2 regions of the Streptomyces globisporus C-1027 genome follow, and region 2 is predicted to be linked to the other one. Evidence: riboswitches for the same ligand, from Rfam matches in the RefSeq annotation. Region 2 holds a riboswitch; the other holds the start of a gene.
What was found. Region 2 has a riboswitch for S-adenosylmethionine ahead of WQO_RS08500 (aminotransferase class V-fold PLP-dependent enzyme). Riboswitches for the same ligand answer to the same signal wherever they lie in the genome.

Region 1: another riboswitch for S-adenosylmethionine. It lies ahead of thrC (threonine synthase); the one in region 2 lies ahead of WQO_RS08500 (aminotransferase class V-fold PLP-dependent enzyme).

The regions. Positions count from the first base shown of each region.
Region 1 covers NZ_CP013738.1:4,466,065-4,477,162, reverse strand. The annotation lists gene WQO_RS19585 (ABC transporter ATP-binding protein) at 1-464, opposite strand, end outside; gene WQO_RS19580 (lasso peptide biosynthesis B2 protein) at 496-987, opposite strand; gene WQO_RS19575 (lasso peptide biosynthesis PqqD family chaperone) at 984-1,235, opposite strand; gene WQO_RS19570 (asparagine synthase-related protein) at 1,232-3,193, opposite strand; gene WQO_RS35795 (keywimysin-related RiPP) at 3,244-3,375, opposite strand; gene WQO_RS19565 (hypothetical protein) at 3,977-4,486, opposite strand; gene groL (chaperonin GroEL) at 4,648-6,270, opposite strand; gene WQO_RS19555 (cold-shock protein) at 6,622-6,828, opposite strand; gene WQO_RS19550 (MoaD/ThiS family protein) at 7,273-7,551, opposite strand; gene thrC (threonine synthase) at 7,587-8,882, opposite strand; SAM riboswitch class I at 8,901-9,028, opposite strand; gene WQO_RS19540 (glucosyl-3-phosphoglycerate synthase) at 9,182-10,132, shown strand; gene WQO_RS19535 (alpha,alpha-trehalose-phosphate synthase (UDP-forming)) at 10,186-11,098, shown strand, end outside.
Region 2 covers NZ_CP013738.1:1,931,924-1,943,021, reverse strand. The annotation lists gene ctaD (aa3-type cytochrome oxidase subunit I) at 1-536, shown strand, start outside; gene WQO_RS08540 (cytochrome c oxidase subunit 4) at 533-931, shown strand; gene WQO_RS08535 (L,D-transpeptidase) at 1,073-2,326, shown strand; gene WQO_RS08530 (DNA-binding transcriptional response regulator) at 2,417-2,818, opposite strand; gene ctaE (aa3-type cytochrome oxidase subunit III) at 3,018-3,638, shown strand; gene qcrC (cytochrome bc1 complex diheme cytochrome c subunit) at 3,695-4,504, shown strand; gene qcrA (cytochrome bc1 complex Rieske iron-sulfur subunit) at 4,501-5,553, shown strand; gene qcrB (cytochrome bc1 complex cytochrome b subunit) at 5,550-7,199, shown strand; gene trpD (anthranilate phosphoribosyltransferase) at 7,323-8,387, shown strand; SAM riboswitch class IV at 8,484-8,601, shown strand; gene WQO_RS08500 (aminotransferase class V-fold PLP-dependent enzyme) at 8,806-10,185, shown strand; gene WQO_RS08495 (Lrp/AsnC family transcriptional regulator) at 10,250-10,531, opposite strand; gene WQO_RS08490 (rhomboid family intramembrane serine protease) at 10,528-11,098, opposite strand, start outside.

The DNA of each region.
Region 1 (11,098 bases), 2.5 Mb from region 2:
AGGGCGATCGTGCCCAGCAGCATCAGCACGCTGTTGAACGACTCGACGAGCCCGCTCGACAGCACCGTACGGAGCAGGGTCGTGTCGCTCGTGACCCGTGACTGGAGGTCGCCGGGCGTCAGCCGGTCCACCGCCGGGACCTTCAACCGCATGATGCGGCCCACCAGTTGGTCGCGGGCGCGCAGGACCACTCCCTCTCCCGTCCGGGACATGAGAAAGCTCCCGTACGCGGAGAGGCAGGCTCCCGCCAGCACCAGCGCGGTCAGTGCGACGAGCGGGGCCACGGGCGAACGGCCGTCGGCGAACGTGTCCACCGCGTGCTTCGCCATCAGCGGCATCGCCAGCCCCGCCCCGGACCCGGCGAGCGAGAGCAGGCCCGCCCGGATCAGGACGCCCCGGTGCGGACGGACCCGGGCGAGGAGCAGGCGGAGAGGGGACGGAGAGGTGGAGAGGGGCGGGTCCAAAGGTGTCGCCGGGCCGGGCGGTTCCGTGTTCTCAGGCGGTCTGCCCGGGCCCTGACCCGTCTGACCCGGCTCCGCCGCCGTCCCCGCCACCGCGCTCACCCTGAACCCCCTCGCGTACCGTCACCACCATCAAAGGACGCAGATCGGCGGCCTCTGCCTGCTCCCCGACCGTACGTCCCTCCGCCAGCACCCAGGCGTGCGGGGAGAACGGCGGGGTCGCCCACACCCCCGCGCACCAGTCGGGCCAGACACCGGACATCCGGCAGGCCAGGGCGACGGCCACGGAGCGGGGCAGGCAGCCGTAACGGCTCGCGCAGCGGCGGCTGGTGGCGACGACCGCCTCCCGCACCTCCAGCGTCTCGGCGTACGAGGCCGGGCGCGCGCCCCGGGAGCACCGGGCCAGCACCCGGCGCAGCCGGCCGGGCTTGAGCCGGGCCAGGACGAACGCGGCGGCGATGGCGGCCCGCAGGCGCACCCCGCCCGCTCCCGCGCCTCGGCGCGGCATCGTCATCTCCGTGGTCATGGGCGCAGGATCTTCGCCTCGACGAGCCGGCGGGTCAGCTCCGCGACGTCCGACTCGGCCTCGGCCCGCTCGACGTCGAACTCGGCGACGATCCGGTCGACGGCGGCCTCGGGGGCGCGGCCGGCCGCGAGGGTCTCGACGACGATGACGCTGGTGTCGTTCAACTGCCAGTAGCTGCCGCTCTTCTCGTCGAGGAGGACGCCGCCGTACTCGGTGGTCGTGACGGCGATGCCTTTTCTGAGCTTCACAGGGATGCCTCGCTGGGGGTGGTCGTGGGGGGCAACTCGGATGTGGGCCAGGCGTTCTCGGCCGTGCGGAGCCAGGTCTCCCCGGCCACGGTGGAGCTGATGGAGTGTTCGACCAGGACCGGCGAGAAGGGTTCGGCCGCCAGTCGGAGCAGGTGGCGCGAATCCACCAGGCCGTGTTCGGCGAGGCGGGAGCCGGTCCACAACTCGGCGATCTGCGGGGCGTGTTCGCGCAGGCCCTGGTGTTCGTCGGAGGACATGTGGTCCTTCGTCGTCCGGGCCAGCAGCGCGTCGGGCACCACCCCGCGCATCGCCTCGGCGAGCAGCGGCTTGTAGCGCCAGGGGCTGATGCGCTCCGGGAGGCGTACGGCGAGGGTCGCCTCCAGGACCCGGTCGTCGTAGAGGGGCGCGGCGACCGGCAGCCCGAGCGTCATGCCGATGTCCTCCATCGCCTGGAAGTGCCGGGCTCCCATCCGTACGCCGTCGATGTCGACGTGCCGTCCGCGCCACGGGTCGATCGGTTCGGCGTGCTCGGCGGCGGCCCGGAACTCCTCGGCGATCAGGGTCTTGGCGTGCTCGGTGAGCCAGGGGTGCGGGGACTGCCGTACGCCCCAGGAGAACAGCGGGGTCCGGGCGACGGGCTGGGGTGCGGCGGTGACCGCCCCGGCGAGCCAGCGGGGGAACGCCGAACGGTCGAGCAGGGCCTTCAGCGTCGGCAGGAGCGGCCAGCCGAGCTGGTGGCGCAGTCCGCCGAGGCGGCTCCAGGCAGTGAACGGGTTGCCGTGGAAGAGGTCCTGGTAGGCGTGGGGCAGGCCGAGGAAGATCTCGTCGCCGCCGTAGCCGGTGAGGTGGTAGCGGGAGCCGGTGGCCCGGGCGCGGCCGAGGAGCAGTTCCGCACGGGCCCGGCCGGGGGAGACGGGGAGCGGCTCGTCGTTCAACTCGGCGGCGGTGGAGGCGAGATCGGCGTAGAAGTAGGGGGCGTCGTCGGCGGGGATGACGTGGTGGTCCAGGGCGGGGGCGTTGCTCGCGGCCGTGTTCCGTGCCGCCTCGACCGCTCTGCGCGCCCAGCTCTCGTCCTCGCTGTAGCGGTCCCGGGCGGCCACCGTCAGCAGGGACAGCGACGCGGGGCCGGTCTCCCGGGCGGCGAAGGCGAGGACGGTGGAGTCCAGGCCGCCGGAGAGTTCGCAGCTGATCCGGTCCAGGCCGCCGACATGGGCCCGTACGGAGGCCTCGATGGCCTCTTTGACCCTGCGGGCCCCCTCCGCCAGGGGCAGTTCCCCGGGCGGCGGCTCCCACCAGCGGTGCTCCGTGGGACCGGGGACGGCGGTCGTGCCCGGCGCTGCGACGGGCAGGGCCAGGCCGTACCCGGCACCGGTCTCGTGGACGCCCCGCCACACGGCGCGGCGGCTCAGGGGGTGCGGCAGGAAGTCCAGCAGCCGGAGCGCCAGCGCGCTCTCGTCCAGGGGCGCGTCGATCAGGCGGGCCAGGACGGCGGGGCGGTCGGAGGCGATGGTTCCGGCCGCCGGGTGCCGGGCGTGGTAGATGCGGCGGAGCCCGGTGGCGGTGCCCCGGATCCAGCTCTTCCCCGACAGCCGGGCGACCACGTGGTAGAGACCGGGCAGCCGGGCGAGGCGGCGCTCCAGGCCGGTCCGGTCGCGGGCGCCTTGCAGGATGTCGGCGAGTACGGCGTCGGGGACGCGGTCCGGGCCGATGAGGACGAGGGCATCCTCGCCGCGCGCGAGGTGGCTGACCTTGCGGACCAGTGGGCGGGCGACGACCCAGGGCCGGCCCGAGGGGTGGGCGACGGTCAGGGTGTCGCCGACCTCCCGGGCGGGCCCGGTGGCGTCCGGGGCGGAGGGCCGCCCGGCAGCCGCTTCCGGTACGGGAAGCTGCCCGGCCGCCGCCGCTCCCGCCGCGCTGTCCGGCAGGACGACGAAGTAGTCACGCAACTGGCCGGGCATCTTCACCTTTCGGAAGTTCTCACGCGGTGCACAGGAATCGGATCGGCGGATCAGATGATGCGCCGGGTCCAGTACTCCTTGTACGAGCCGACGAAGTAGCCGGCGGTCTTCTTCGAGAAGTCGCCCTGCTGGAACATCGACGGCTTCACGTAAGCCTTCTTCTGCTGCTTCTGCTGCTTCATGACACCTTCCCTTCTGTGCGGTTGACGACCGTTATGCGCAACTGGCGTCTGCATAACTGGAGTTATTCGTGCGACTGGTGTTCGTCATGCGAACACCAGAGCCATCATGTCCGGCCGTTGAACCGGTACGCATGATTCCGACTTACCGTGCGAAGTTGGCTGGATAGCGCGAGAGTCGAGGTCCGGGCGGGCCCATGACCGGGCACCTCCACCTCGGGTCGGGACGGCCTTCCCCCCACCCTGTGCAGTCGCACACGACCCAGACAGGGACAGTCGGTGGACTGGACCAATGACGGGATGCGGCCACCGGACCGGGCAGTGAGCTGGCACGACGCTGAGCGACCGTCGGCGGATCCGGCGAACCAGCCGGAGCGGGCTCCGGACCGGCCTCTGCGGCCGCTCTACCCCAGGGATCGCGGGCGCGCCACCGCCCCCGGCACAGTCGCGCCGAAACGTGCTGCCCTACGGGAGTGGCCACGGCAAGTAGTCATTCGGCCACGCGGACAGCCACGCGGACCCGCACAACCTCCCGGCCACCGGCGCTCACCCGGCCCGTAGCCGCACCGCCCCGCCTCGTGCGCAGCCCGCAGCCGCCCCACCCCTACCTCGTGCGCAGCCGGTAGCCGCCCCAGGCCGCCGTCCCCGCGCCCAGCAGCAGCGGGATCATGCCGTAGCCGACGAGCATCGAGGAGTGGGCGTACCAGCGTCCGCCGTCGAACACCTGGGTCGCGGTGACCGTTGCGGGGTCGGTTTGGCCGTCGTGGTCGACGAAGAGGATCCTGCTGCGGCTGATCTCCTCGGACCGGGGCACGCCGTCCACATGGGCGCGCAGCATCTCGCGGGCCACCAGGTCGCGCTCGGCCTCGTTGGCGCGCTGCTGGGCCGCGCTCTCGCCGAAGCAGTGCCAGACGGTCTGCCCCTTCTCGGTGCGGGTGTCGTGGCAGTCGATCCTGCCGAAGGTCTCCACCCGCATGCCGAGGGCGCCGGAGAGGCCCGTCCCGGTCACCACGACGCCCAGCCCCAGCGCGAACAGCAGGGCGCCGCCCACGACGAGCGAGACCCCCTTGAGCCGCCCTCGCCCGCCCGTTCTCCCCGTAGCGCTCACGCTCATGCCCGTACCGCCCCCCGTGTACGTACGACCGTCCCCTCACGCCAGTGTCCCAAGGAACCCGGACACGCCACAGGGGCGGCACCTCCGTGAAGGAGATACCGCCCCTGTGGGACGTACGCCGAACTTCGATCAGGTGGGGAGGCCGGGGCCTCCGTGGCTGATCAGAAGTCCATGTCACCGCCCGGCATGCCGCCCGGAGCGGCCGCGCCGGCCTTCTCGGGCTTGTCGGCGATGACGGCCTCGGTGGTGAGGAACAGCGCGGCGATGGACGCGGCGTTCTGCAGGGCGGAGCGCGTGACCTTCGCCGGGTCGAGGATGCCCTCGGCGATCATGTCGACGTACTCGCCGGTCGCGGCGTTGAGGCCGTGACCGATCGGCAGGTTGCGGACCTTCTCCACGACGACGCCACCCTCGAGACCACCGTTGACGGCGATCTGCTTGAGCGGGGCCTCCAGCGCGAGCTTCACGGCGTTGGCGCCGGTCGCCTCGTCGCCCGTGAGGTCGAGCTTCTCGAAGACGGCCGAGGCCTGGAGCAGAGCCACGCCACCACCGGCGACGATGCCCTCCTCGACGGCGGCCTTGGCGTTGCGCACCGCGTCCTCGATGCGGTGCTTGCGCTCCTTGAGCTCCACCTCGGTGGCGGCGCCGGCCTTGATGACGGCCACGCCGCCGGCCAGCTTCGCGAGGCGCTCCTGGAGCTTCTCGCGGTCGTAGTCCGAGTCGGAGTTCTCGATCTCGGCACGGATCTGGTTGACGCGGCCCTGAACCTGGTCGCTGTCACCGGCGCCGTCGACGATCGTCGTCTCGTCCTTGGTGATGACGACCTTGCGGGCGCGGCCGAGCAGGTCCAGGCCGGCGTTCTCCAGCTTGAGACCGACCTCCTCGGAGATCACGGTGCCACCGGTGAGGATGGCGATGTCCGCGAGCATGGCCTTGCGGCGGTCGCCGAAGCCCGGGGCCTTGACGGCGACGGACTTGAACGTGCCCTTGATCTTGTTGACGACCAGGGTGGAGAGCGCCTCGCCCTCGACGTCCTCGGCGATGATCAGCAGGGGCTTGCCCGACTGCATGACCTTCTCCAGCAGCGGGATCAGGTCCTTGACGCTGCCGATCTTCGAGTTGACGATCAGGATGTACGGGTCGTCGAGCGACGCCTCCATACGCTCCATGTCGGTGGCGAAGTACGCCGAGATGTAGCCCTTGTCGAAGCGCATACCCTCGGTGAGCTCCAGCTCCAGACCGAAGGTCTGGGACTCCTCGACGGTGATGACGCCTTCCTTGCCGACCTTGTCCATCGCCTCGGCGATCTTGGCGCCGATCTCGGTGTCGGCGGCGGAGATGGAGGCGGTCGAAGCGATCTGCTCCTTGGTCTCCACGTCCTTGGCCTGCTCCAGCAGAGCGGCGGAGACGGCCTCGACGGCCTTCTCGATACCGCGCTTGAGCGCCATCGGGTTGGCACCGGCGGCAACGTTGCGCAGACCCTCGCGGACGAGAGCCTGGGCGAGAACGGTGGCGGTGGTCGTACCGTCGCCGGCGACGTCGTCCGTCTTCTTGGCGACCTCCTTGACCAGCTCCGCACCGATCTTCTCGTACGGGTCCTCGAGCTCGATCTCCTTGGCGATGGAAACACCATCGTTGGTGATCGTGGGCGCGCCCCACTTCTTCTCGAGGACGACGTTACGGCCCTTGGGGCCGAGGGTGACCTTGACGGCGTCGGCGAGCTGGTTCATCCCGCGCTCGAGACCGCGCCGTGCCTCCTCGTCGAACGCGATGATCTTGGCCATGTGAAGTGGTCCTCCCGGACAGGGGTGGATTTCTCCGGACCGGGAGGCGCCCGCGACGGACGGCCTGCGCGTGTGCTGGTTCCTTGCCCCAGCACACCTGCGGGCCTCACCGGCCCGGTCCAAGTTCTGTCACTCTCACCTGGAGAGTGCTAACGCCAATGATTAGCACTCGACCCCCGAGAGTGCAAGCGCCTTCGGCGAGTGCCCGCCATGCGGCCGAGGCGCGCGAAGCCCCCGCCGGCACCGGGCCGTGACCGCCGCCCGCCCCCTGCACGCGCGTAGGGCCCGATCCCCTGATCCGGGGTCGGGCCCTACGTGCGTGAGTGGTGTCGTCGGACGACCGCTCCGAGCTCAGCCGACGGCGAGCTTGACCATGTCGGCCTGGGGCCCCTTCTGGCCCTGCGAGATCTCGAATTCAACTCGCTGACCCTCTTCGAGGGTGCGGTACCCGTCCATCTGGATCGCGCTGTAGTGGACGAAAACATCCGCACCACCGTCGACCGCGATGAAGCCGTACCCCTTCTCCGCGTTGAACCACTTGACGGTGCCCTGAGCCATGCCCAACTCCCCTATTACTGGCCCTTGCGCAGGACCGCACTTCGCGGCCCCGGGTCGTGACTCACCCTCCGACAGGAGAGGGTGCGCGGCGCCGCAGCGCGTCGACCGCGGCCGAATGTATCCGCCCAACTGCCCTCTGCAACAGGTCAATCGGACGAGAATTCTGGGCGCAGAGGAACAGGCGAAAATGCGGGTTTGCTGAGATTTACGGGCAAGTCGGGCCAGGCAAAGGGCACTTATGCCGCAAGAGGTTCACGCACTTTGGCTGCTTCTTATCGGGGCCGGGCGCATTCTCATATGCGGGCGGCACGAGCAGCGGATGGGGCTTCCCCAACTGTACCGCGCTCAACCATGCAGAATTGCCCCCTCCGCTTCTCTCGCGGAGGGGGCAACCGTGGTCACACAGAGGTGCGGTGGGGCCGCCGGCGAGCGGCCCTGGGCGGTTCAGCAGCCGCCGGCCACCGCGGGGATGATCGAGACGCCGGCGCCGTCCGGGGTGGCCGCGTCCAGGCCGCCCTCGAAGCGCACGTCGTCGTCGTTGACGTACACGTTCACGAAGCGGCGCAGCTTGCCCTGGTCGTCCAGGACGCGGGCGGCGATGCCCGGGTGGTCCTTCTCCAGGGACTCGATGACCTCGGAGAGCTTCGTGCCCTCCGCCGGTACCTCGGCCTGGCCGCCCGTGTACGTACGGAGGATGGTGGGGATGCGGACCTTGACGCTCATGGTGGTGCCCTTCTTCCTTCGGTACGGGGTGGTCGTCAGGCGGTGCCGAGGCCCGCGGCGCGGAACGCGTCCAGGCTCGGCTTGATGGTGGCCGTGGCCTGCGAGGTGGCGGAGACCGCGTCGAGCGTCTTGAGGCCGTCGCCGGTGTTGACGACGACGGTGGTGAGCGTCGGGTCGATGACACCGGCCTCGATGAGCTTCTTCGTCACGCCGAGCGTCACCCCGCCCGCCGTCTCGCCGAAGATCCCCTCGGTGCGGGCCAGCAGCTTGATCGCGTCGACGACCTGCTCGTCGGTGACGTCCTCCACCGCGCCGCCGGTGCGCCGGGCGATGTCGAGGACGTAGGGGCCGTCGGCCGGGTTGCCGATGGCCAGCGACTTGGCGATGGTGTTCGGCTTCTGCGGCCGGACGACGTCCTGACCGGCCTTGAAGGCGGCGGAGACCGGGGAGCAGCCCTCGGCCTGGGCGCCGAAGATCTTGTACGGCTTGTCCTCGACCAGGCCGAGCTTGATCAGCTCCTGGAGCCCCTTGTCGATCTTCGTGAGCTGGGAGCCGGACGCGATCGGGATGACGATCTGGTCGGGCAGCCGCCAGCCGAGCTGCTCGCAGATCTCGTACGCCAGCGTCTTGGAGCCCTCGCCGTAGTACGGCCGGAGGTTGACGTTGACGAAGCCCCAGCCCTCGCCGAGCGGGTCGCCGATGAGCTCGGAGCAGAAGCGGTTGACGTCGTCGTAATTGCCCTCGATGCCGACCAGTTCACCGCCGTACACCGCGGCCATGACGACCTTGCCCTGCTCCAGGTCGTGCGGGATGAACACGCAGGAGCGCAGTCCGGCGCGGGCGGCGGCGGCGCCGACGGCTCCGGCCAGGTTGCCCGTGGAGGAGCAGGAGAGGGTGGTGAAACCGAAGGCGCGGGCGGCCTCGACGGCGATTGCGACGACGCGGTCCTTGAAGGAGTGCGTCGGGTTGCCGGAGTCATCCTTCACGTACAGGCCGCCGGTGACGCCCAGCTCACGGGCGAGGTTGTCGGCCTTGACCAGCTTGGTGAAGCCGGGGTTCAGGTTGGGCTTGTCCGCGACGTCGGCGGGGACGGGCAGCAGCGGGGCGTAGCGCCAGATGTTGTCCGGACCGGCCTCGATGCGCTTGCGCAGCTCCTCGGGCGAGCCGGTGGGCAGGTCGTAGGCCACTTCGAGCGGCCCGAAACAGGACGCACAGGCGAAAAGGGGGCCGAGCTCGAAACGCTCGCCGCACTCGCGGCAGGAAAGCGCCGCGGCGGGACCCAGGTCCGGGGAAGCGGTGGTGGCATTACCTGCGACGGTCTGAACAGCCATGATGGCGGAGGCCCTTTCTCCTCATCTTCCTCGCGACGCATTTCGCCGCAAGACGGAATTGGCACCTTCCCCACCGTGACCTCGCGGTCGGCAGGAGGGTTGCCGGGACTTCAACGGGCCGTTCCCTCAGTCCCTCTGGATGAGCTCTATGGCGCTGGATCTTCGATCCAGGCGTTTATGTGCGGTCCGACCCCGACATGCGACGGTCATCCGCGTTGTTCAAGACTGTAACCGAAGCACCGGACCGTTGAGATAGTCGTCCGAACCGCGAGATGGATCACACACAGGGAGTGCCGACCGTGCTCGAAGAGGTGGAACGCTGGCTGACCAGGCGTTCCTGGTCGTCCGGCGACCGCCCGCTGCACCAGCTCACCGACGCCCGGGCCGCCGACCCGCGCCGTACGTCCGTGAGCGTGGTGCTGCCCGCGCTGAACGAGGAGGCCACGGTCGGCGCGATCGTGGCGGTGATCCGCCGCGAGCTGATGGAGAAGGTCCGGCTCGTCGACGAACTCGTGGTGATCGACTCCGGCTCCACCGACGCCACCGCGGCCGTGGCCCGGGCGGCGGGCGCGCGCGTGGTCCACCGGGACGCGATCCTGCCCAGGATCCCGGCCCTGCCCGGCAAGGGCGAGGTGCTGTGGCGCTCACTCCTGGTGACCAGCGGCGAGATCGTGTGCTTCGTGGACGCCGACCTGAAGGACTTCTCGGCGGACTTCGTCTCGGGGACGGTCGGTCCGCTGCTCACCGATCCCGCCGTCCAGTTCGTCAAGGCGATGTACGACCGCCCGCTCGGCGACAGCGCAGGTCAGGGGGGCCGGGTCACTGAACTGGTGGCACGCCCGCTGCTCAATCTGCACTGGCCGCAGCTGGCCGGTTTCGTACAGCCGCTGGGCGGTGAGTACGCGGTGCGCCGGTCCCTGCTGGAGCGGCTGCCGTTCCCGGTCGGTTACGGAGTGGAGCTGGGGCTGCTCGTGGACGCCCTGCACACCGTGGGCCTGGACGCGCTGGGCCAGGTCGACGTCGGCGTCCGCCGACACCGCCACCAGGACGGCCAGGCGCTGGGCCGGATGGCGGCGGCGATCTACCGCACGGCACAGCTGCGGCTCTCCCGGGGCCATCTGGTGCGGCCGGCGCTGACCCAGTTCGAGCGTGGCGAGGACGGCTTCGTGCCGCGCACCCATGCGGTGGACACGGAGGAGCGGCCGCCGATGCGGGAGATCGCGGAGTACGCGGAGCGCCACGCGGCGTGAGGGGTCTCCGGACGCGCGTTTGGAGGCTTCCTCCACGGGCTAGGTTCCGCTACATGGTCACCGAGCATGCCGAAGCCACCGGCCCGTCCACCGCCCAGGTCCTCGTCGCGTCCAACCGCGGCCCGGTCACGTACACGCTCGGCGAGGACGGGACGCTCGACGCCAAGCGCGGCGGCGGCGGTCTCGTCTCCGGGCTGAGCGCCGTCGACGACAAGCTGTGGGTCTGCGCGGCCCTCGGCGACGGCGACCGGGAGGCGGTGCGGCGCGGAGTCGGTGAGCCGGGCGTCCGGATGCTCGACATCGACGCCGAGGTGCACGCCGACGCGTACAACGGCATCGCGAACTCCGTGCTGTGGTTCGTCCACCACCTGCTCTACCAGACCCCCGTCGAGCCGGTCTTCGACACGGAGTTCCGGCGGCAGTGGGCCGCGTACGAGACGTACAACCGGGCCTTCGCCGAGGCGCTGGCCCAGGAGGCGGGGCCGGAGGCGGCGGTCCTCGTCCAGGACTACCACCTGGCCCTGGTCCCCGGCATGCTCCGCGAACTGCGCCCGGACCTGAGGATCGGCCACTTCTCGCACACCCCGTGGGCGCCCGTGGACTACTTCCGGCTGCTGCCCGACGACATCGCCGAGCAGTTGCTGCGCGGCATCCTCGGCGCGGACCGGGCCGCGTTCCTGACCCGGCGCTGGGCGGACGCGTTCATCGGCTGCTGTACGGAGATCCTCGGCGGCACGGGCCGGACCAGGATCGGGGTGCACGGCCTGGGGGCCGACGCGGACTTCCTGCGCCGCCGATCGCACGAGGCGGACGTGGACGAGCGGATGGCGACGCTGCGCGAGCAGGTGGGCGAGAACCGGAAGACGATCGTGCGGGTGGACCGCACCGAGTTGTCCAAGAACATCGTGCGCGGACTGCACGCGTACCGGACACTGCTGGAGACCCGCCCCGAGTGGCGCGAGCGCG
Region 2 (11,098 bases):
ACTTCCACTACGTCATCTTCGGCACCGTGGTCTTCGCGATGTTCTCCGGATTCCACTTCTGGTGGCCGAAGTTCACCGGCAAGATGCTGGACGAGCGGCTCGGCAAGATCACGTTCTGGACGCTGTTCGTGGGCTTCCACGGCACGTTCCTGGTGCAGCACTGGCTCGGTGCCGAGGGCATGCCGCGTCGTTACGCGGACTACCTCGACGCCGACGGCTTCACCGCGCTGAACACGATCTCGACGATCTCCTCGTTCCTGCTCGGCCTGTCGATGCTCCCGTTCTTCTACAACGTCTGGAAGACCGCGAAGTACGGCAAGAAGATCGAGGTCGACGACCCGTGGGGTTACGGCCGTTCGCTGGAGTGGGCGACCTCCTGCCCGCCGCCGCGGCACAACTTCCTCACGCTGCCGCGGATCCGTTCCGAATCCCCGGCGTTCGACCTGCACCACCCGGAGATCACCGCGCTGGAGCAGCTCGGCCATGACTCCGAGTCGGACAAGGCTCTGGCCGGCGGCAAGGAGGCAGGCAAGTGAAGATCCAGGGACAGATGTTCATCTGGCTGAGCGTCTTCATCCTCGGCATGGCCGTCGTGTACGGCGTGTGGTCGAAGGAGCCGGTCGGGACCACGGCCCTCTTCCTGGCCTTCGGCCTGGCCATCATGATCGGCTTCTACCTGGCCTTCACGGCCAACCGGGTCGACGCGATGGCCCAGGACAACAAGGAAGCCGATGTCGCCGACGAGGCGGGCGAGCTGGGGTTCTTCTCCCCGCACAGCTGGCAGCCGCTCTCCCTGGCGGTCGGCGGAGCCTTCGCCTTCATGGGCGTCGTCTTCGGCTGGTGGCTGCTCTACTTCTCCGCCCCCCTGCTCCTGATCGGCCTCTTCGGCTGGGTCTTCGAGTACTACCGGGGCGAGAACCGCACCCAGTGACACCGCACCCCGTGCCACCGCACCGCCGGTGACACGCGCTACACCACGAAAGGCCCGCGCCGCAGCAAGCGACGCGGGCCTTTCGCCCGTTTGCAGTCACTGAGCGCGCTGGAACGGGGGAACCTTCCTAGCGTGGAGCGCATGAACCACACGCCACGCATCCGCACCGTAGTGAGCTGCACCCTCCTGGTCGTGACCCTCGCCGCGGGTGCGACCGCATGTGGCTCACCCGACGGCGACCCGCTCTCGACGAAGCCTTACGACGCGGGCGACCAGGTCTCCTTCAACGGCCCCTCCGACAACGAGAAGGCCGACCCGGACAAGCCACTGGAAGTCACCGTCAAGGGTGACGACGGGCGCATCACCGACGTCAGCGCCGTGGACACCGGCGGCCGTCACCTCGCCGGCGAACTCTCCGCCGACGGCAGGCGCTGGCGCTCCACCGCCCCGCTCGCGGCCGGCACCGGATACACCGTCAGGGTCTCCACCGAGAACGGCGACGGCGCCCCAGGCGTCCGTACGCTCTCCTTCGACACCTCCTCGCCCAAGAAGCTGCTGAAGGTCGCCTTCGGCCCGGAGGCGGGCACCTACGGCGTCGGACAGCCCATCACGGCGGAACTCAGCGCTCCGATCACCGACAAGGCGTCCAGGGCCACCGTCGAGCGCGCCCTGAAGGTCCGCTCCACCCCGGCCACCACCGGCTCCTGGTACTGGGTCGACGACAAGAAGCTGCACTACCGCCCGAAGGAGTACTGGCCGGCGAACGCCACCGTCGAGGTGCGCTCCAATCTGGCCGGCATCAAGGTGACCAACGCGCTCTACGGAGCCGAGGCCAAGCCCCTCAAGCTCACCACCGGCGATCGGATCGAGGCCGTCACCGACGCCTCGGACCACTCCATGACGGTGCTCCGCAACGGAGAAGTGATCAATACCATTCCGGTCACCACCGGCAAGCCCGGCTTCTCCACCCGCAACGGGGTCAAGGTGGTGCTCGCCAAGGAGCAGTTCGTACGGATGCGCGGCGAGTCCATCGGCATCGCCGCCGGCTCCTCGGAGTCGTACGACCTGCCGGTCTACTGGGCCACCCGGGTGACCTGGAGCGGCGAGTACGTCCACGCCGCCCCCTGGTCCACCGGCTCCCAGGGCAACGCCAACGTCAGCCACGGCTGCACCGGCATGAGCACCAGCAACGCCGAATGGTTCTTCGACACCGTGCGCGAGGGCGACATCGTCAAGGTCGTCGGCAGCGAGGGCGAGGACATGGACCCGTTCGGCAACGGGTTCGGCGACTGGAACCTCTCCTGGGAGAAGTGGCAGCAGGGCAGCGCGCTGAACGAAGGCGCGCCGGACAGCCCGCAGACGCTCCAGACCGCCCGGCTGCGGCCCCACGTCTGACCGTCCGGGCCCGCAGGCTGCCGAGAAGCCCCCACGTCCGCCTGCGGGCCGTGGGGGCTTCTCCGTGCCTCAGGCGTCCGAGGCCGCTCTTCACGCCTCCACGGCGAGCCGCTGCCGCAGCAGCGCCGCCAGGGCGTCGGCGAACTCCACCGGGTCCACCGGCAGCGTCACGGCGGACTCCGCACGGCTCCAGGTGGCCAGCCACGCGTCCTGCGGGCGGCCGATCAGCAGGAGGACCGGCGGGCAGTGGAAGATCTCGTCCTTGATCTGGCGGCAGACGCCCATGCCGCCGACGGGAGCCGTCTCCCCGTCCAGCACACAGACGTCGACGCCGCCGCCGTCCAGCGCCTTCAGGACGGCCGGGAGCGTCGCGCACTCCAGGAACTCCACCGGTGGGACGTCCGCGGCAGGCCTGCGACCGGCTGCCAGCCTCACCTGCTCGCGGATGTTGGCGTCGTCGCTGTAGACCAGGACCGTGGCGGTCGCCTGCATTGTTCCTCCGTGACATCGACGTCGTCGGGGCTCTCGGGGCATGCACCGATGCGCGGATCGTACTCCGCCCGACCGGCCGTCAGCACCGGTAATGACGACGTTGCGATGGGCCGTTCGGCGCAGGGTGGGACCCCTGCGGACGGTACGGACACACCGAACGGCACCCCCCGGGGTGAGGGCGGGATAAGCGACCGACATAATGTCGGTCGTGGCGACAGCAACGACAGTAGAAACCGGGCACGCGCACCCGTCGGTCAATCGGCCGAACCTCACCAGCGTCGGAACCATCATCTGGTTGAGTTCCGAGCTGATGTTCTTCGCGGCCCTCTTCGCGATGTACTTCACCCTGCGATCGGTGATGGGACCCGATTACTGGAAGGAGATGTCCGATCATCTGAACTTCCCGTTCTCGGCGACGAACACCACGATCCTGGTGCTCTCCTCACTCACCTGCCAGCTCGGCGTGTTCGCCGCCGAGCGGGGCGATGTGAAGAAGCTCCGCACCTGGTTCATCATCACGTTCGTGATGGGTGCGATCTTCATCGGCGGCCAGGTCCTGGAGTACACCGAGCTGGTCAAGGACGCGGGGCTCTCCCTCTCGTCCGACCCCTACGGCTCGGTGTTCTACCTGACCACCGGCTTCCACGGTCTGCACGTGACAGGCGGTCTCATCGCCTTCCTGCTGGTCCTCGGCAGAACGTACGCGGCCAAGAGGTTCACCCACGATCAGGCCACCGCCGCCATCGTCGTGTCCTACTACTGGCACTTCGTCGATGTCGTATGGATCGGCCTGTTCGCAACGATCTACATGATCAAGTAACCCGGGCTCGCACCCGCCCACCATCGACGCAGAAGATCCTGACACCGGGGTAATCCGTGAAAAAGCTCTCCGCACGACGACGCCATCCGCTGGCGGCGGTCGTCGTACTACTCCTCGCGCTGGCGGCTACCGGGGGGCTGTACGCCGCGTTTGCGCCTGCGGGCAAGGCGCAGGCCGATGAAACCGCCCAGTCCCTCGCCATCGAAGAGGGCAAGAAGCTCTACTCCGTAGGCTGCGCCAGCTGCCACGGAACCGGCGGTCAGGGCACCACCGACGGGCCGTCCCTCGTGGGCGTGGGCTCCGCCGCCGTCGACTTCCAGGTCGGTACGGGCCGCATGCCCGCGCAGCAGCCGGGCGCCCAGGTACCGAAGAAGAAGGTCATCTACAGCCAGGCTGAGATCGACCAGCTCGCGGCGTACATCGCGTCGCTCGGCGCCGGTCCGGTCACCCCGACCGACAAGCAGGTCGACCCGGCGGGCGCGGACGTCGCCAACGGCGGCGAGCTGTTCCGTACCAACTGCGCCCAGTGCCACAACTTCACCGGTAAGGGCGGAGCCCTGACCGAGGGCAAGTACGCACCGGACCTCGAAGGTGTGAGCCCGAAGCACATCTACGAGGCCATGCAGACCGGCCCGCAGAGCATGCCCTCCTTCCCCGACACGACGATGCCGGAGCAGGAGAAGAAGGACATCATCGCGTACATCGAGTCCGTGAACGGTGACGAGACGGAGAGCCCCGGCGGTCTGGCCCTCGGCGGTCTCGGTCCGGTCAGCGAAGGTCTGTTCGCCTGGATCTTCGGACTCGGCGCGCTCGTCGCAGTCGCCGTTTGGGTCGCGGCCCACACCGCTAAGGCCAAGAAGTCATGAGTAGCCAACAGATTCCAGAAGACAGCCTGCCCGCTGTGCAGGAGACCGCGCACGGCGCGGTCGAGGGTACGGACGACCCGTTCGCCGACCCGGGGCTGCCGGCTCACAAGCCGCGCATCCAGGACCTGGACGAACGCGCCGCGAACCGCTCCGAGCGGGCCGTCGCGCTCATGTTCACCCTCTCGATGCTGGCGACGGTGGGCTTCATCGCCTCCTACGTCATCTTCCCGGTGGACAAGATCGTCTACATCTGGCCGTTCGGCCATGTGAGCGCGCTCAACTTCTCCCTGGGTCTCACCCTGGGCGCGGCGCTCTTCTTCATCGGAGCGGGAGCCGTCCACTGGGCGCGCACCCTGATGTCCGACGTCGAGGTCGCCGCCGAGCGTCACCCGATCGAGGCGACGCCCGAGGTCAAGGCCCAGGTCATGGCCGACTTCGCGGCCGGCGCCGAGGAGTCCGCGATCGGCCGTCGCAAGCTGATCCGCAACACCATGTTCGGTGCGCTGGCCCTGGTGCCGCTCTCCGGCGTGGTCCTGCTGCGCGACCTCGGTCCGCTGCCGGAGAAGAAGCTCCGTAACACTCTCTGGGCGGAGGGCAAGCAGCTCATCAACATGAACACGATGAAGCCGCTGCGCCCCGAGCACATCACCGTCGGGTCGCTGGCCTTCGCCATGCCTGAGGGGCTCGACCCGGAGTCGCACGACTTCCAGACGCAGATGGGCAAGGCCGCCCTGATGATCGTCCGCATCGAGCCGGATGACATCAAGGACAAGCGCCAGCGTGACTGGGCCCACGAGGGCATCGTCGCGTTCTCCAAGATCTGCACCCACGTCGGCTGCCCGATCAGCCTGTACGAGCAGCAGACGCATCACGTGCTCTGCCCGTGCCACCAGTCCACCTTCGACCTCTCCGACGGCGCTCGCGTCATCTTCGGTCCGGCCGGCCACCCGCTTCCGCAGCTGCGGATCGGTGTCAACAGCGAGGGCAACCTCGAGGCGCTCGGCGACTTCGACGAGCCCGTCGGTGCTGCCTTCTGGGAGCGCGGATGAGTACTGCGACAAAGAACCCCTCCGCCGCCGAACCGGCGAGCGGGCGCAAGGCTCCGGCCGGCGAGCGGGTTGCCGACTGGGCGGACGGCCGGCTGGGCATCTACGGCCTCGCCAAGGCCAACATGCGCAAGATCTTCCCGGACCACTGGTCCTTCATGCTCGGTGAGGTCTGCCTCTACAGCTTCATCATCATCATCCTCACGGGTGTGTATCTGACGCTGTTCTTCCAGCCGAGCATGGGCGAGATCGTCTACCACGGTCCGTACGAGCCCATGCAGGGCATCCGGATGTCCGAGGCCTACGCCTCGACCCTGAAGATCAGCTTCGAGGTCCGCGGCGGTCTGCTCGTCCGGCAGATCCACCACTGGGCCGCGCTGATCTTCCTGGCCGGCATGTTCGTGCACATGATGCGCGTCTTCTTCACGGGCGCCTTCCGCAAGCCGCGCGAGATCAACTGGCTCTTCGGCTTCCTGCTGTTCGTGCTCGGCATGTTCACCGGGTTCACCGGCTACTCCCTCCCGGACGACCTGCTCTCCGGTACGGGTGTCCGCTTCACCCAGGGCGCGATCCTGTCCGTGCCGATCGTCGGCACGTACATCTCGATGTTCCTGTTCGGCGGCGAGTTCCCCGGCCACGACTTCGTGGCCCGGTTCTACTCGATCCACATCCTGCTGCTGCCGGGCATCATGCTCGGCCTGCTGGTGGCCCACCTGATCCTGGTCTTCTACCACAAGCACACGCAGTTCGCGGGCCCCGGCCGGACCAACAAGAACGTCGTCGGCATGCCGCTGCTGCCCGTGTACATGGCGAAGGCCGGAGGGTTCTTCTTCCTCGTCTTCGGCGTGATCGCGGCCATCTCGGCCATCGCCACGATCAACCCGATCTGGGCCCTGGGCCCGTACCGGGTCGATCAGGTGTCCACCGGCGCCCAGCCCGACTGGTACATGGGCTTCGCCGAGGGTCTGGTCCGGGTGATGCCGGGCTGGGAGATCAACCTGTGGGGCCACACGCTCGTCCTGGGCGTGTTCATCCCGCTGATCGCCTTCGGTCTGGTGCTCGGTGCCATCGCGCTCTACCCGTTCATCGAGTCCTGGATCACCGGCGACAAGCGCGAGCACCACATCCTGGACCGCCCGCGCAACGCCCCGACCCGGACCGCGTTCGGCGTCGCCTGGATCACGGTGTACTTCATCGGCCTCGTCGGCGGTGGAAACGACCTGTGGGCCACGCACTTCCACCTGTCGATCAACTCGATCACCTGGTTCGTCCGGATCTTCTTCTTCGCCGGACCGGTCATCGCGTTCATCGTCACCAAGCGGATCTGCCTCGGCCTCCAGCGCCGCGACAAGGAGAAGGTGCTGCACGGTCGCGAGAGCGGCATCATCAAGCGCCTGCCGCACGGTGAGTTCGTGGAGATCCACGAGCCGCTCAGCCAGGGGCAGCTGCACACCCTCACGGCGCACGAGCAGTACAAGCCGCTCGAACTCGGCCCCGCGGTCGACGAGAACGGCGTCAAGCGCAAGATCTCCCCGGTCCAGAGGCTGCGCGCCAAGCTCAGCAAGGGGTACTTCGCCGACGGGAACCAGATCCCCAAGGCGAGCGCCGAGGAGTACAAGGAGATCAGCGAGGGCCACGGCCACCACTGATCCCCTGACCTGATCGCCACCGTGAGAGCCCCGTCCATTCGATGGACGGGGCTCTTCGCGGTCCCCGGGGCTGGATAGGGTGGAGCCGACTCTTCTGACCGGCTGTGGACCCTGGAGCGGACCATGAACGTTGTGACCCCGAACGGCGGCGACAGCGTGGCGGACCGTTCCTGGCCCGGCCTCCTGAACCCCCTGCTGCGCGGCGAGAACCTCAGCTCCGAGGAGACCGCCTGGGCCATGGACCGCATCATGAGCGGCGAGGCCACCGACGCGCAGATCGCCGGGTTCGCCGTGGCGCTGCGGGCCAAGGGCGAGACCGTCGACGAGGTCACCGGCCTGGTCCGCGCGATGTACGCCCACGCCAACACCATCGAGGTGCCCGGCCGCACCGTCGACATCGTCGGCACCGGCGGCGACCTCGCCAAGACCGTCAACATCTCCACCATGTCCGCGATCGTCATCGCCGGCACCGGCGCCAAGGTCGTCAAGCACGGCAACCGGGCCGCGTCCTCGGCGAGCGGCTCCTCCGACGTACTGGAGAAGCTCGGCGTCAACCTGGAGCTGACCCCGCGGCGGGTCGTCGAGGTCGCCGAGCAGGCGGGCATCACCTTCTGTTTCGCCGTGAAGTTCCACCCCGCCCTGCGGTACGCCGCCAAGGCCCGCAAGGAGCTCGGCGCGCAGACCACGTTCAACATCCTGGGCCCCCTCACCAACCCGGCCCAGGTGCGCTCCCAGGCCGTCGGGGTCGCCGACGCCCGGATGGCGCCCATCGTCGCGGGCGTGCTGGCCGACCGTGGCAACTCCGCCCTCGTCTTCCGCGGTGACGACGGGCTCGACGAGCTGACCACCACCGCCACCTCCCGGGTCTGGGTGGTGCGCGACGGCGCGGTCCGCGAGGAGGCGTTCGACCCGCGCGACGTGGGGCTGCCCATCGTCCCGGTCGAGGCGCTGCGCGGCGCCGACGCCTCGTACAACGCCGATGTGGCCCGCCGCCTGCTGGACGGCGAGAGGGGCGCGGTACGGGAAGCGGTGCTGCTCAACTCGGCGGCCGCCCTGGTCGCCCTGGACCCCGGCCCCGGCACGCTGACCGAACAGCTCGCGGCGAAGATCGCGGTGGCGGCCGAGTCCATCGACTCCGGGGCGGCCAAGCGGGCCCTGGAGCGCTGGGTGGCGGCCAGCAACGCCTGAGAGACACCTCCGGCGCACACGGTGTGACACAGGGCGCAGTCCGGATGCCGGACTGCGCCCTTGCGCGTGTGCATACGTATGGCAAGATGCTGCGCAGGTCATGAGTGACAGCGACTACGGCCCCGGCCCGCTGTCCGGCAACCCTCCGTCCGTGGCGGGGTGCCCCGGGTGAAGACCAGGCCGTAGGCAGCGAGGTCTGCGGCAAGCGCGGGCCCCTCGGCATCCAGCGGATGCCAGCCCCCGGGGTCCTGGTCCCTAGGGAGCCTTCTGTGAGCAAGCGAATGCGTTAGGGCTCGTCCCAGGGCTTTTCACGCCCTGAGCTGACCGCCCTTCTTCAGCGCACCCTTTTCCTTCCCTCTCCGCGCCGCCGTGTACCCGCAGGCGCGCAGATTTCGCCTGCCTGTTACGGGAGTTCGCCATGTCTGTCTCCACCGCTGCCCTCGACCCGTCGGTTTGTGCCCCGCTGCCCGTTCTGGGCCAGGACGTCACCGTTCCGCTCGTCACCGGCGGTGAAGTCACCTACGCCGCCCTCGACTACGCCGCCAGCGCCCCGGCCCTCCAGCGGGTCTGGGACGACGTCGCCGCGTACGCCCCGTACTACGGCAGCGTCCACCGCGGCGCCGGCTACCTCTCGCAGCTCTCCACCGACCTCTTCGAGAACAGCCGCCGCACGGTCGCCGAGTTCCTCGGCTGCCGCCCGGAGGACCAGGTGGTCTTCACCCGCTCCACGACCGACTCCCTCAACCTGCTGGCCGCCGCGATCCCCGCGAACTGCCAGGTCTTCGTGTACGAGACCGAGCACCACGCCTCGCTGCTGCCCTGGCGCGACGCCCAGGTCACCTACCTCAACGCACCACGCACCCCGGGCCAGGCCGTCGAGACCCTGGAGCGCGCGCTCGCCGACCGCGACCCCTACGGCCCGGCCCTCGTCTGTGTCACCGGCGCCTCCAACGTGACCGGTGAGCTGTGGCCGGTGCGGGAACTGGCCGCCGCCGCCCACGCGCACGGCGCGCGCATCGTCCTGGACGCCGCCCAGCTCGCCCCGCACCACCCCGTCGACATCGCCGAACTGGGCGTCGACTGGGTCGCGTTCTCCGGCCACAAGCTGCACGCGCCCTTCGGCTCCGGGGTCCTCGCCGGCCGCGCCGACTGGCTCCAGGCCGCCGAGCCGTACCTCGCCGGCGGCGGCGCCTCCCGCAAGGTCGCCCGGCGCGCCGACGGCGGTGTGGACGTCGACTGGCACACCACGGCCGCCCGCCACGAGGCCGGTTCGCCCAACGTCATCGGCGTCTACTCCATCGCCTCCGCCTGCAAGGCCCTCACCGAGGCGGGCTTCGACAACCTGGTCGCCCGGGAGCAGGAGCTGGTGTCCCGGGTCCGCGAAGGGCTCGCCGAGGTGCCCGAGGTGCAGGTGCTCTCGCTGTTCGGCGACGACGCCCCCCGGGTCGGCGTCATCTCCTTCGTGGTGCGCGGCTGGAACAGCTCCCACTTCGCCGCCGCCCTCTCCGCGGAGTACGGCATCGGCGTCCGCGACGGTCTCTTCTGCGCCCACCCGCTCGTGCGCACCCTCCTCGGCAGCGACCCGCAGGACCCGGGGGAGTGCGGCGCCCCCGAGGCCGAGCCGGGCGAGCGCTCGCTGAACGCGATCCGGGTGAGCTTCGGGGCCGGTACCCCCGACGAGCACATCGACCGCTTCCTGCGCGCGGTGACCGAACTGGTCCGCGAGGGCGCCCAGTGGAAGTACCGCACCGAGGACGGCCGCTGCGTCCCCGACCGGGGCGAGGCCCCGCAGGTCTGAGGCCCGGAAACCACTTCGGCCGGGGACGGGCGCGCTGCCCGTCCCCGGCCGAAGTGTGCCGGAGCTACGCGTCGAGGCCGATGGCGAACGCCGCTTCCAGGTCGTGCTGGGAGTACGTACGGAACGCCACATGGGTGTCCGTGCCCTCGACGCCCGGGATCTTGCTGATCCTGCCGGGGATGACATCGGCGAGGTCGTCGTGCCGGGCGACCCGGACCATGGCGATCAGGTCGTAGGTGCCGGTGACGGAGAAGACCTCGCTGACGCTGTCCAGCGCGGCGATGGCCTCGGCGATCTCCGGAATCCGGTCCACACTGGTCTTGATGAGCACGATCGCGGTGATCACGGCTGGCTGTCTCCCTCGGTGGCCGTGGCTGGAACCTTCACTCTAGCTCTCCGCCCATAGCCCACCCAGGCGTAGAGGAACCCCGCAGCGAACCCGGCCACATGCGCCAGATACGCCACCCCCGGCCCGGCGTCCGCGCCCTGCGCCGCCGCCCACTGGAGCCCGAACCAGAAGATCAGCACGATCCAGGCGGGAAACCGCAGCGGCAGGAAGAAGAGGAACGGGAACAGGCTCGTCACCCGGGCCTTGGGGAAGAGGTAGAGGAACGCGCCGAGCACCGCGGAGATCGCGCCCGACGCCCCGACCAGCGTCTGTTCGGAGTCCGCGTGCGCCGCCGCGTAGCAGACCAGCGCCACATAGCCGCAGCCCACGTAGAACAGCGCGAACTGCGTCCGCCCCATGCGCTCCTCGGCCATCGCGCCGAACACGTAGAGGAAGAGCAGGTTCCCCAGCAGGTGCAGCCAGCTGCCGTGTACGAACAGCGCCGTGAACGGAGTGATCAGGGCGTGCGCCGAGCCCTCCCACAGCTCGGCGGGGATCACCCCCCAGCGCTCGAAGTACGCGACC